Regions from separate parts of the Pseudoalteromonas mucoides genome, predicted to be linked through region 3. Evidence: predicted binding sites of a transcription regulator. Region 3 holds the regulator's gene; each other region holds the start of a gene.

The links. Region 3 encodes sigma-54, which starts transcription at its own class of promoters, with help from an activator protein. Its sites were predicted from a motif close to GTTGGCACGNNNNTNGNNT; they were not measured.
Region 1: flgJ (flagellar assembly peptidoglycan hydrolase FlgJ) is a predicted target of sigma-54. The motif match lies at 1,992-2,010, and genes of this name have one in related genera.
Region 2: AAEU30_RS07960 (BON domain-containing protein) is a predicted target of sigma-54. The motif match lies at 1,484-1,502, and genes of this name have one in related genera.
Region 4: AAEU30_RS07285 (DUF3192 domain-containing protein) is a predicted target of sigma-54. The motif match lies at 2,163-2,181, and genes of this name have one in related genera.

The regions. Positions count from the first base shown of each region.
Region 1 is NZ_JBMMUC010000004.1:14,845-18,415, reverse strand. Features, by position in the region: gene flgK (flagellar hook-associated protein FlgK) at 1-978, opposite strand, end outside; gene flgJ (flagellar assembly peptidoglycan hydrolase FlgJ) at 980-1,954, opposite strand; gene AAEU30_RS05170 (flagellar basal body P-ring protein FlgI) at 2,082-3,176, opposite strand; gene flgH (flagellar basal body L-ring protein FlgH) at 3,189-3,571, opposite strand, start outside.
Region 2 is NZ_JBMMUC010000005.1:235,134-238,704, forward strand. Features, by position in the region: gene AAEU30_RS07955 (FAD-dependent monooxygenase) at 1-1,040, shown strand, start outside; gene AAEU30_RS07960 (BON domain-containing protein) at 1,114-1,443, opposite strand; gene srmB (ATP-dependent RNA helicase SrmB) at 1,768-3,000, opposite strand; gene AAEU30_RS07970 (tRNA1(Val) (adenine(37)-N6)-methyltransferase) at 3,077-3,571, shown strand, end outside.
Region 3 is NZ_JBMMUC010000013.1:18,744-22,314, reverse strand. Features, by position in the region: gene rapZ (RNase adapter RapZ) at 1-278, opposite strand, end outside; gene ptsN (PTS IIA-like nitrogen regulatory protein PtsN) at 299-751, opposite strand; gene hpf (ribosome hibernation promoting factor) at 756-1,043, opposite strand; gene AAEU30_RS14560 (RNA polymerase factor sigma-54) at 1,074-2,570, opposite strand; gene lptB (LPS export ABC transporter ATP-binding protein) at 2,639-3,364, opposite strand; gene lptA (lipopolysaccharide transport periplasmic protein LptA) at 3,361-3,571, opposite strand, start outside.
Region 4 is NZ_JBMMUC010000005.1:88,220-91,790, forward strand. Features, by position in the region: gene AAEU30_RS07275 (PAS domain-containing hybrid sensor histidine kinase/response regulator) at 1-842, shown strand, start outside; gene AAEU30_RS07280 (diguanylate cyclase) at 808-1,725, shown strand; gene AAEU30_RS07285 (DUF3192 domain-containing protein) at 1,731-2,114, opposite strand; gene AAEU30_RS07290 (D-2-hydroxyacid dehydrogenase) at 2,279-3,223, opposite strand; gene zntR (Zn(2+)-responsive transcriptional regulator) at 3,317-3,571, shown strand, end outside.

The DNA.
Region 1 (3,571 bases), on a different contig from region 3:
AACTGTAGGAATTGTAAAAATATCACCTCCTAGATCACCATTGCCATCCATGCCTAGTTTATTTTGCTCATTAAAGGCATCAGCTAAGGCCAGGCCCATTTGGCCAAGCTGGTTTTGTGCAGGAACTAAAATGTCATCTCGAAAAGCTAGCAAACCACCGATTTTACCTTTCAAAGAACTCACGTCCACTTCAAGCGGCACAGCTTTGCCGCCATTAACATCCAAGTGAAGCTCTTTAAAATTTGGATCTGGGTCACCGGTCATTGAAAACAGATTAAATGTGCCATCTTGCATAACTAATGACTCCCCCGTACCCATAAACAGTAATTTTTCACCATTAGGGCCATCTAACGTTTCAATATCAACCAGCTCGGATAATTCACGAATAGCCAAGTCCCGTTGATTATATATAGCACTAGACTCACCTTCACTACTTGTTCCATGTACGGCTGCAACTTGCTTATTTAGCGAACTAATATTTTGCACTAAAGTATTTGCCTCATCAGCAAAAATTTCTAGCTGCTCATTAACAACGTTTTTTTGGTCAAATACAATGCCTGATAACCTGTCCATCTGCTCAATAAGATTTTGTGCATCAGTCATCACCAGTGAACGTGTAACAGAAGATGAGGGCTGATTAAGGCTTTCTTGTACATTATTAAATAACGAATTAATACTACTCGACAAGCTATTCGATTCTTCTGAAAAAAGTGTATCTACACGACTAGCTTCTGTAACAAATTGATCAAAAAAAGCTTTATTTGAGGTATCTCTATTTAATTGTTTTTGTGCAAACTCGTTGAGCAATCGATATGTTTCACCACGACCGACTTGATTATCGATCATAGTTGTAAATTCTGTTCGCTCTCTTACATAACCTTCTGTATTTACATTGGCAATATTTTTACTGGTTGTTTGCAGCAATTCAGAGTTAGCACGAACCCCTGAGCTTGCAATGTCAAATAGATTAAACGACATCTTAGTTTACTCCTTGGCGAACCAATGTTGCAGCCAATGTTTTAAGCTCAGTACGATTAAGTACTTGCTTGATCTTGTCGGCATAATTGGGATCTGTTGCATAGCCTGCTTTTTGTAATGAATCTAAAAAGGCGGCAGGTTTTGCTGTATTTTCGAGGGCTTCTTGATAGCGTGGGTTTTCATTTAAAAAATCAACAAAATCGTTCACACTATCTTTAATGGATTCGTACGCTCTGAAGCTCGCTTGCTTTTTAACTGGCATACCTTGTTCAAATTCCAGCGTTACTTTACTGGCTTTATCACCTTGCCAACTGCGGTCAGATTTAATATTGAAGAGGTTATTACTGCTGCTGCCATCTGCTTTATTAATAATATGCTTACCCCAACCGGTCTCAAGCGCAGCTTGTGCAACCATTACTGCTGGGTTCAAGCCAATTTTTTCAGCGGCCGTTTTAGCATGTTCCCATACAGTGCTAATAAATGACTCAACATCATCAAAGTTATTACTTTGTTTTGCTGTATTATCTGCTTTTGTTGTAGGCACAACCTCTGCTGACTCTGTATTTTTTATGGTGCCGTTAGCACGTTTATCACTGGTGAAATCATCAACTGAACGCAGCACAGAGCCTGGCATAAACTCTTTACCATCAGGCGATAATTGTTGCACAATTAAATCCGCAAGCCCTAATGACCCATTAGATGACAACTCCACAGAGAGCTGTTGGTCATGCATTTCTTCAAAAAACTTTACTCCGCTTGAATTAAACGGGCTGTCTTTGTCTTCAAACGCTTCATTGGCTTTACGCATACTTTTTAACAGCATTTGTGTGAAAATAGATTCAAATTGTGCCGCGGCTTTTTGTAAGGCTTCTTTTGACGCGTCACTTGAGGCATCACTTTTTAAAGCACTTTGACGTAGAGAGTCTAAGTTGCCTAAATCAAAAAAGTTTTGCTTATCGAGGTGATTGGTATCCATCAGCTTTTTGACACAATAATTAATAATAAAATTAACAATGCAATAATTAAGCCAAATAAATTATAACAAGGAAGTAGCAATGAGAGGAGCTAGACTCTAGTTATCCAGAGCCTAGTAAATTAAAAAACTAAATGACCACCAACTGGCCGTTAATTGCGCCTGCTTCTTTAAGGGCTTCAAGTATCGCCATTAAGTCACCCGGGGCTGCGCCCACTTCGTTAATTGCACGTACTAAGTCATCTAAGCTGACACCCGGGTTAAACACAAAGGCACGAGAATCATCTTCATCAACATCGATAATGCTTTGGTTGGTGACTACGGTCTCGCCTTCGCTAAATGCATTTGGCTGAGACACATTTTGTTGCTCAGCAATTGTAACTGTTAGGCCACCATGGGTTATTGCTGCTGGTTGTAGCTTCACATTCTTACCTATTACTATGGTACCTGTTCGAGAATTGACAATAATTTTTGCAGAAGTATCTGCTGGTTTAAATTCTAGATTCTCAAGGGTTGATAAATAAGAAACACGCTGTGAAGCATCCCGCGGGGCTATTACACGAATTGATGCCGCATCAATTGCTTGGGCGCTATCCGGGCCAACTAAATTATTGATTGTTTGCTCTAAACGTTTTGCCGTTGTGAAATCAGGACGGTTTAAATTAAAGGTAATGTAATCACCTTGCATAAATGGGCTTTTAATTGCTCGCTCAATTATTGCGCCATTTGGAATACGGCCAACCGTGGGTGTGTTGATCACAACCCGACTGCCATCAGCGCCTTCTGCGCCTAAACCGCCTACAATCAAACTACCTTGTGCTATTGCATAGGTATTACCATCAACCCCTTTGAGGAAGGTTTGTAATAAGGTACCACCGCGTAAACTGCCCGCACTACCGATTGATGATACCGTGATATCGATCATTTGCCCTGGCTTTCTAAAAGGCGGGAGCTCTGCATGCACAGCAACGGCAGCCACATTTTTAATTTTTGGCTTTAAACTACTATCCATTGTGATGCCAAAACTATTAAGCATGGCTTTAAAACTTTGTTCAGTGTATCGACTTTGCTCACCGGTGCCAGGCAAACCAACGACCAAACCATAACCAACAAGCTGATTTGAACGAACACCTTCGACCATAGAAACATCTTTAATACGCTCAGCAGCGGCAGTTAAGTGCCAGCCAAGCAAACAAATACCAATAAATACCTTAAAACCATTCATATTCAATGTCCTTTAAAAAGGGAATAACGCGCTACTAAAGAATCGTGTTAGCCAACCTGCACTTTGCGACTCTTGCATTTGCCCTTTACCTGAATATTGAATACGCGCATTCGCTATTCGATTCGAGGTAACTGTATTATCTGCTGTTACATCTTGTGGACGCACCAGCCCTTCTAAGCGAATAAACTCTTCACCGGTATTAAGGGTTAGCCATTTTTCACCGCGGATCACTAAATTACCATTAGGCAAAACGCGCATCACGTTAACGGAAATATCACCAAACAAACTGTTCGACTGGTTAGATTTCGAGTCACCAGTAAAAGATGAGTCAGAGCCAATACCAAATTGAATGCTATCGCCACCAATATTAACGGGTAAACCACCTAAACCAACAA
Region 2 (3,571 bases), on a different contig from region 3:
ATGATTATGGCTTGCGCGTTAGTGCCTTAAGCCTTGCTAGCCAAGCGTTATTTGAATCACTTAACGTGTGGCCACAAATTACTGCTCTGCGAGCGCGAGCGTATACACATATGGATGTTCGCGACCAAGATAGCTTTGGTAAAATAGCATTTAATAGCGATGAGCTTGATTTACCTCAGCTAGGTCACATTGTAGAAAATGACATTATTCGCTATGCATTGATAAATGAGCTTGAAAAGCACAGTCAAGCGACCCTGATGTTTGAAACGCGGTATCAACAAATCCACCAAAGTGAAAATGATGTATTTGTTACTCTTGAATCAGGTGAACCAATTATTGCTAAGCTTTTGGTGGCTGCGGACGGTGCTAACTCTTCAATTCGAAAACAGTTTAACTTACCTATCACGTTTAAAGATTATGATCATAATGCCGTTGTCGCAACGGTAAAAACCGCCGAGCCACATAATAATACTGCACGCCAGGTATTCTTACCTACAGGGCCATTAGCATTTTTACCGCTGACAGATAAACACGCGCATTCAATTGTTTGGTCAACGAGCCCTGAGCATTGTCAGTCGCTATTAGCGATGGATGATGCTGATTTTAATAAAGCGGTTATGGCTGCACTGGATGGTCAATGTGGTTTATGCGAGATACAAAGTCAACGAGCCGCATTCCCACTTAAAATGCGCTATGCCCAGCAATGGGTTGCAGGTAAAGTTGTGCTCATCGGCGATGCTGCACATACAATTCACCCACTCGCAGGGCTTGGGATGAATTTAGGTCTTAAAGATGCCAGCTATTTGATTGAATTACTCAGTGAGCAACAAGACGATTTTGCCAGTGCTCGCACTTTGCGTGATTACGAACGCACTCGCAAGCTTGATGCACAAAAACACATTGCAATGATGCAAGGGTTAAAAGAGTTATTTGCAGGCACTCATCCAGTTAAAAAGTTAATACGCGGTGTTGGTTTGAGCATGGTTGATAACCTAGGACCGATAAAGCAGCTTTTTGCAAAACAAGCCTTGGGTAAATAAAAGCAGTGGCGTGTATAAAAAAAGAGCGCCAATGGCGCTCAACAAGGGGAGTGTAATGCTTTAAAATCGGTATTTATTCTTCTAGCTCAACGAGCATTTTATTTTCTATGATCTCTATACCTTGAGTGTTTTCTATAAATTTTTGCGCAAGGGCACGTTCAAAACCGTTTCTCGCGATACCATTTAATTCAATTTTGTTACCTATCACGGTTAAGTTTAGCTGTGAGAGGTTTAGATTCGGATTTGTGAGCAGCTTATTAACTGTAAGCTGTTGTAAAGTAGGTTGAGTTGAAGCGCTACTGACCATAATACTACTCGGCGCTGCACTCACTTGCGTTGCACAGGCAAGTAAAAAAACACAACAAAGCGATATAAGTGATACGGTTAATTTGAAGCGGTTCATGATTTCCCTCAAGCTTGCTTAGTTAATGATGTATTCTTAGTTACAAATACCATTCCAATATTCAACATGTTGAAAATTAAAAGGAATAAGTTAGGTGTTTGTTGTTTTACTCGTTAGCTAGGTATTTTTTACATCTAAATAAGTAAAAAATTCTTTATTAATGAGAACTTTTTATAGTGCTGCTTACTGATAAAAAGTGAAAAGTAATACAGATCTAACTTTGAGCTAGGTTTTTTCGAGATGATTAGGGTAGAGTTCGGGGCACGCTGGGAGTGATAAAAAAGCCGAGGCTCATTGAGGCTCGGCTTATCGTTTTATAAAAAGCTACTTCTTTTTCTTCACTTTTGCTTTAGCCTTTTTACGGGCTTTAATTTTAGCTGGATCTTTTAGTTTCTTGACCGGCATTTTGGCTTCTTTATGTTGTGGCTCAATGCCTTTTATTACACGACGTTTAAGCTTTTGCTCAGTGTAACGCTCAACTTTAGCTAAAACGGCCACATCGTGCGCTTCAACTAATGAAATTGCGATGCCTTTTTTACCTGCGCGACCAGTACGACCAATACGGTGCACATATACGTCAGCGGTACGTGGCATGTCAAAGTTAATAACATGGCTAATATCAGCAACATCAATACCGCGAGCAGCCACATCTGTAGCAACCAAAATCTTGGTACGGCCACTGTGGAAGTTTTCCATTGCTTTCATGCGTTTGTCTTGTGGCATTTCGCCACGTAACCAGGCCGCTTTTACGCCATTGTTAGTCAACTCGCCAATGAGGGTTTCAAGGCGCTCGCGAGTTTTAACAAACACAATTGCTTTACTGACATCAGGGCCATTTAAGGTATTAACTAATAGCTCAAGCTTGTGATGATAGTCATCGGCTAAATGTACCCACTGATGAATTTTGGCTTTTTCTTTACGTGATGACTCAGCTTCAAGCAGGGCCGGATCATTTAAAATTCGCTCTGCAAATTGTTCTACGCTGTCGCCTTCAAGTGTTGCTGAGAATAGAAAACACTGACGACGGTTTTTAGCTTCATCACAAATGCGCAGCATTTCTTTACGAAAACCCATATCAAGCATGCGGTCTGCTTCATCTAAAATAAGCATCTCGACATTTTCAGCATGAAAGTTTTCAGTTTCTAAGTATTCCATTAATCGCCCAGGAGTGGCGATTAAGATATCGTTATTTTTTTCAAAAATTTCTTTATGCGTGCCGTAATTAATGCCGCCTGTAACCACGCCTATTTTTAAATGTGTTTGCTTGGCAAGTAACTCACATTGCTCATGAATTTGATATGCAAGTTCACGGGTTGGCGTCATAATTAATACTCGCGCAAAGCCAGGTTCGCGGCGTGGAAAATCCAGTAAATATTGAATTGCTGGAATTAAAAATGCGGCTGTTTTACCTGTGCCTGTAGGCGCTGATGCTAAAATATCACGTCCTTGCAGTGCTTCAGGAATAGCTTGTTGCTGAATGCTGGTTGGGGTCTCATAACCCATTTTAGCGACGGCGTTTAGTAACTTGTTATCGATATCAAAATCAGAAAATTGCATAGAGTGTCAAAAATAGAGGACAATTGACGTTAATTATACGCGCTATACTGCGGTTGGTGAACGAAAAGGTGAAAAAATGTCAGGTTTTGTATTTAAACAATTTAAAGTCGAGCATGACCAATGCGCTATGAAGGTGTCGACTGATGGCATTTTACTGGGAGCGTGGGCAAAGATAACAAGTGGTCAAAGAGCGCTAGATATAGGCACGGGCACAGGGTTATTGGCATTGATGTGTAAACAACGAACTGCTGATTTAACTATGACCGCTGTCGAAATTGATGAGGCCGCTTTTCAGCAAGCAAAGCATAATATTAAACAAAGCCCGTGGCACGATATTGCACTTTATCACCAAAGTATCCAAGAATTTGAAGCCGATGCGCCATTTGATGTGGTGATCAGTAATCCACCTTATTTTAATAATAGCTTAAAAGGGGATGATGCAGGGCGAAACACGGCACGCCATACTGATGCCCTGAGTTTTAGCCAGTTAATTGCTGCATTTAAGCGTTTAACGCATGATGCAGCATTGTTTAACTTAATTTTACCGAGCGCAGAGGCGCAGTTATTTATA
Region 3 (3,571 bases):
ATCAGTGTTTGGTCGTCACTGTCTAAATAAAATAAAGTCGGGTTTGCAAAGCCAGGTAAATACTCAAGGATGTCATTAAACTCTTCCTGTTCTTTTGGCAGATTGCGCACATCAATACTAACGGCTGTTTTATCATAGTTATCAGAAACGCTTCGTACGAGTGAAGGCAGCAAGTTCACAGGAATATTATCAACACAATAATAACCCAGATCTTCTAATACGCGAAGGGCAACAGATTTACCAGAACCCGAGCGCCCACTGATGATAATTAACTCCATGTAATGACTCCTTCACTTTCTTATGACTGCTCGACAATAACTTGGTATAAGTCGTGGTCTGATTTAGCGCTACGTAATTGTTTACAAAAATCTTTATCGTTAAGTTTATCAGCAATTGTGGCCAAGGTCTTTAAATGAAGTTGACTCTCACCATCAGGTACGATGAGTGCCACAAATATATCAACAGGACGATTATCAATCGCATCAAAATTAATGGGCGTTTCACTCACTAGTATCAGTGCTAATGGTGTATCAACACCAGTCATTCTACCGTGAGGTATAGCAATTCCACGGCCAATACCCGTGCTTCCTAGTTTCTCTCGATTAAGTAGCGAGTTAAGAATTTCTTGTTCTGAAAGGTGAGGGAGTTGTTCATGAGCCAACTGGCTAATAAATTCTAAAATTCGTTTTTTGCTATTAAAAAGGACCGCAGCTTTACTGCAGTCCTTACAAGTAAGTGAACTTAGTTTCATAATATTAGTGTCGAGCGTGCTTCTCTTTGTGTTTGATAACTTGACGGTCTAGTTTATCTATTAGGGCGTCAATCGCAGCGTACATGTCTTGGTGTTCTGTTGAAGCAAATAAATCAGCACCACTGAGGTGTATTGTGGCTTCTGCTTTTTGGCTTAGCTTTTCTACGTCTAAAATGACGTGCACGTTGTTTATATGATCAAAGTGCCTTTCAAGCTTTGCAAACTTATTGTGTACATAGTCTCTAAGTGAATCGGTAATTTCTACGTGACGACCAGTTAAATTCAGTTGCATAAGCATTTTCCTTCTTTGTTTTTTTACGCCTTAAATCAAGCTCTTTCTTTGATTTGACGGTGGAATAGCCAGTGACTCGCGATATTTTGCGATTGTACGTCTAGCTACTTTGATACCTTGCTCTGCCAATATATCTGCAATTTTGCTATCACTCAATGGTTTCGCTGAGTTTTCTGCGCTAATTAATTTTTTGATTAATGCGCGGATCGCTGTAGACGAACATTCCCCACCGTTTTCAGTGCTTACATGACTTGAGAAAAAATATTTTAACTCAAAAATCCCTCTTGGGGTGTGCATGTACTTTTGGGTGGTAACCCGTGAAATGGTTGATTCATGCATCTCGACCATTTCAGCAACATCGTTTAATACCATAGGGCGCATTGCCTCGGGACCATGTTCAAAGAATCCTTGCTGCTGTTTAACGATGCAGTTGGTTACTTTGAGTAATGTGTCATTACGGCTTTCTAAACTTTTTATAAACCACTTTGCTTCTTGCAAGTGGGAGCGAATAAATTGGCTGTCGCTACTCGATTTAACCGAGCGAGACATAGCTGCATATTGGCTGTTTACTCTAATTTTAGGCATGCTATCGGGATTTAACTCAACAACCCAACGGCCTTTGATTTTCTTTACTGAGACATCTGGAATAACGTATTCAGATTCTTCACGTACAATACTATCCGCAGGCTTTGGGTTTAGACTGTGGATGAGTGTCATCACTTCTTTAAGCTCATCTTCCTTAAGCTTAGTCTTTTTCATCAAAGTTCGGTAGTCGCGACTGGCTAATAAATCGATATGTTCAGTTAAAATCATTTTTGTTTCGCTAATCCAAGGAGTTGCGGGGTCAAATTGATTTAGTTGAATACATAAACATTCTTGCAAGCTGCGTGCGCCAATACCAATTGGGTCAAACAGTTGAATACGTTTTAGAACCGCCTGAACTTCATCAAGCTCAATTTCTTCTTCGTTATTATCTTTATTTAGGCTTTCAGCAATGTCTTCACAGCTTAAGGTTAAAATACCTGAGTCGTCGATAGCTTCGACAATGGCAATCGCAATCGCCTCGTCGGTCGGACTAAATGGGGTTAGCTGTAACTGCCACATAATATATTCATGCAAGGTTTCGGTTGAAGCCCCTTGATAAATAGATTCATCTTCAGGCATCGGGCCTGATGAGCTGGCAGGAGCGGCGCTCATGTACTCATCCCAGGTCACATCCATAGCCATATCGTCACTTACGGTGTCTTTATTAAGTGCTTCACTGCTTTCTTGTTCGTATTCGCTTGGTGTCTCATCGGCAGAAGCACTTACTGTGACGTCTTCGGTATCTTGTTTTTGTTCATTTTTGCCAGCCGTTTCGTCACTAAACTCTTGCTCTTCAACTTCAAGCAATGGATTGCTGTCGAGTGCTTCTTGAATTTCTTGCTGGAGATCCAATGTACTTAGCTGCAATAAGCGAATTGCTTGTTGCAGTTGTGGAGTCATTGTAAGTTGCTGGCCCATGCGCAGCTGGAGTGATTGCCTCATTTATCTCTAACAATCCTTTTATTGTGTTGTCATAATTTAGTTTAGCAGATAGTTAGCTGAGCGTTGCTTTATAGCCTAAATTGCTCACCCAGATATACATCGCGAACTGTTTGGTTGGCAAGTACATGCTCAGGAGTTCCTGATGCAATTAACTCCCCATGAGAAACAATGTAGGCTTTTTCGCAAACATCAAGGGTTTCTCTTACATTGTGGTCGGTTATAAGTACGCCGATACCACGGTTTTTAAGGTGCTCGATAATCTTCTTTATATCTAACACTGAAATGGGATCAACGCCAGCAAAAGGCTCATCTAACAGAATAAATTTAGGATTTGCGGCTAAAGCGCGCGCAATTTCAACTCGACGGCGCTCACCACCTGACAATGCCATACCTTGGCTGTCGCGAATGTGTTGAATGCTAAATTCATCAAGTAGGCTATCTAAGGCTTCTTCACGGGCTGTTTTGTTTAGCTCTTTACGGGTTTCTAAAATCGCCATGAGGTTTTGGTAAACGGTCAATTTACGAAAAATAGATGACTCTTGTGGTAAATAGCCAATTCCTAAGCGAGCACGGCTGTGCATGGGTAATAATGTAATATCGTTATCATCAATACTAATTTTACCTTTATCGCTGGGCACTAAGCCAACAATCATATAAAAAGTAGTGGTTTTGCCTGCGCCATTAGGGCCTAGCAGACCAACAATACTCCCAGCGCTAACTTCTAAGCCAACACTTTTTACAACTTGGCGGCCCTTGTAGCTTTTTGCTAAAAACTCGGCTTTTAATGTACTCATAGCTGGCCTTTTGATTTTTTGCTATCGACAGGTACTAAAATTGTATGCACGCGGTCATTTGAGTCTTCGCCTCTTTCAGCACTTATTAGTTGCTGTTCCATATCGTAGGTGATGCTTTTAGCGTTAATTTTTTGTCCTGCTTGGGTTACTTTCGCGTTGCCAATTAAAGTTAACAGGCGCTTTGCTACATCGTAACGAACTTCGTCA
Region 4 (3,571 bases), on a different contig from region 3:
CAGGGTTAAATATTCAATACATTAGCAGCTCAGCTTTAGCGCAGCGTCTATTAATTGAAGCCAAAACCACGCAACTACAAAGTCAAACTATTACACAACCAAGGGCTGACTTAAGTGGCTTATTGGTTCTGGTAGTAGATGATAACCAACTTAACCTAGATATTATATGTAATATTCTTGCGCAAGCTGGTATTAATACGTTAGTTGCAAGTAATGCTTTGCAGGGCATTAATTTAATTGAAGACATCATGCCTGATTTAGTTTTAATGGATATTCAAATGCCAGAGGTTGATGGCTTACAAGCTGCTAGGATGATCAGAGCTAAGTATAGCTCACAACAATTACCTATTTTTGCTCTTACTGCTCATTGTGAAAAAGAAGATGAAGAGCGATCGTTTGCTGCAGGGATGAATAAACATCTGACAAAACCAATAGTTGCGCACGCTTTATTACAAGCAATTAGTGAGATTGAGGTACTTCCTCCCGCTTTCTTTGATCGAACCTTTGCATTATCTCAGTTTGCAGGTGATAATGATTTGCTATTAGTAATGGTTGATAAATTAGCTGAATTATGTAAAACACAGCGTGATAAGTTAAAAAATGAACAGCAGCCTGAAACTGTGGAACGCTTAGTGCATAGCATAAAAGGCGTATCAGGAAACTTAGGTTTTATTAGACTATCCTTGAGTGCGCAACAGCTTGAGACTGCAATACGCAGCTCGAAAAATATAGAACAGCAACTTTTTAACCAGCTTATAATTGAATTAGAGCAAGTTATTGCTTTTATTCAAATACAAGGAACAGCAAATGTTGAAGAAAGCGAAAGTACTGATTGTAGATGACGATCCATTAAACCGATTAGTACTTGAAAAAACGTTAGCCGATGAGCATGAGGTTTTTCTTGTGGAGAACGGTGAAAAAGCGCTAACATTTTTAAAAACAACAACAGTTGACTTAATTATCCTTGATATAGTTATGCCTGGTATTAATGGTTATGAAGTTTTAGTGCAGCTTAAAGAAAACCCTGTTACTCAAACTATCCCGGTTATTTTTATTTCTGCAAATACTAGCCATGATGATGAAGCTAAAGGCTTTGAATTAGGTGCTATGGACTACATAGCTAAACCTTTCAGTACTGTAATTGTTCGAGCTAGAGTGCGAAATCAATTATTAATTAAGCAAAAAAATGACTTGCTTGAGATGCTCGCATCAATAGATGGCTTAACAGAAATACCGAATAGACGCTACTTAGATGAGAATCTGTCAAGAGAATGGCGAAGAAGTCGCAGAAGCTCAACATCACTGTCAGTTATTCTAATGGATATTGATCATTTTAAGCGCTATAACGATTGCTACGGTCATAGAGCTGGTGATGATTGTTTAAAGCGCGTTGCTCATGCATTAGTAGGGGAATGTCAGCGAGGGTGCGATTTTGTAGCCCGTTATGGCGGAGAAGAATTTGCTGCGGTATTACCGGGTATGGGCAAGCAAGAAGCATTGGCGTTTGCCAATAAGTTACGTGATGCGGTAAATTCGCTCAATATTCCTCATAAAGCATCACTGAATGCAGAGCATGTAACAATCAGCTTGGGTATTGCAACCACTGAGACAGGGCAGGTTTATGCTGAGCAAGTTTTACTCGAAGAGGCTGACTTGGGTTTATATCAGGCTAAAGATTCAGGGCGAGATCAAATCGTCGCCCGTACAGTATCTGCGTCAAGGTAACGAGCTTACTCACCGCTGAGTGATTTATAGATGGTATCGCCGATACCAATTAATTTATCATTTTCAAATACTAACGGAGTACACTCGTCTTTAGTCATCTTGCCATCAGAGTGGATGCTGTGGGTAGCGTAAAAAAGAACTTGGTATACTTTATCGTCTTTTTTTAGTAGCTCAGTAAAATTAGGTGTCTGTAAACGGTTTAACACCACTTGATAGTTTGTACCTAATGCTAAATTAGCAATCGTTTCACGGTTATTTTTGTGTTGTTTTTGCCAACTCGTTGATGAATCGCCTGCCCAATGAGTCTCTGCTTCACCATCTGATACGGCTATGACACAACCTGTAAGTAGTGGGGCGCTGAGTGTTGCAATCAACATTACTTTTTTCATGTTTGTATTCCTGAGTTTTAATAAGTTATTTAATTAATAATTTATTAAAAGCAAATAGCTGGCCAGTTTTTTAGTTGTTTTAAATCAGTAGGTTAATAAGTTTTATGCTTTTGGCTAGGTCATTATCGCTACTTGGTTAGCGATAATAACCAAAAAATTGTTAACTAAACCAATCTATTGCGGCTCTCGCCTTCAGCAAACGCAGTGATATTTAAACTAACTTGACTGACTAAACGCTTAATTGACTCTTCACTTGCCCATGCAATGTGCGGAGTTAAAATTAGGTTGCTACCACTGTAATTAGCAAGCGGGTTATCAGTATTCGCAGGCTCCTTTGTTAGAACATCAAACCCAGCTCCAGCAATCTGATTCTGACTCAAAGCTTGAGCCAATTGCGCTTCATTAACGATTCCTCCACGGGCGGTGTTTATTAAAATAGCCGTTGATTTCATTCGTTCTAGTTCGGCAGTGCCAATCAGATCATGACTTTCATCTGTTAGTGGGCAATGAATACTGATAATGTCAGCTTGTTCGATTGCATCATTAAATTCAGTTCTACCTTCTCGTGGAGCATGGCCTTTGCGTTCACATAGGATCACATTAGCGCCAAATGCTTTTGCTACATCTGCAACCGCTTTACCTAGAGAGCCATAGCCGATGATGGCAAAGTTTTTACCTGCAATTTCGTTAATGGTGTAATCAAGCCTGCAAAACATAGCACTTTTTTGCCACATGCCTTGCTGAGCGTCGTTAATATAATGATGCGTGTTGCCAAGTAAGTTTGTTATTAATGTGAAAGTATGTTGAACAACAGAAGCCGTGGAATAGTCAGCCACATTAGTCACAGCAATACCGAGTTCCTTTGCGGCTTTGAGATCAATATTATTAGTGCCAGTAGCCGCTACACAGATAAGTTTTAATTGAGGTAATTGTGTTAGCGTAGTACGGTTTAAAATGACTTTATTGGTAATTAATACTTGAGCACCTTCGCTATGAGAGAGCACTTGCTCTGCGCTAGTGAGTGGGTAATGCTTAAAGTTACCAAGTTGTGCAAAGGGAGCTAATGAAGCGTTTGCCAAAGTGGCTGAATCGAGCAGGGTGATATTCATATATTTCCTTAATTAAATTTAAATGCTTGACCTTGGTGTGTACTCTAAGGTTTATACTGGGCATCAGTTAAAAAACACTCATCGGAGAGCATGATGAAAATAGGTGAAGTTGCAGCTCAACTTGGTGTATCTACAGATACCTTACGTTACTATGAAAAGCATGGTTTGTTAATGCCTTCGAGACGAACAGAGGCAGGGTATAGAGACTATAGCCAGTCAAATTTAAAGCAAATGCGATTTATCTTACGGGCTAAAGATGTCGGCTTTAGCTTGACTGAAATTAAAGAGCTACTGGCTATTAAGCTTTATAAACATCAGCATTCATGTCACGAAGTTAAAAGCTTAACT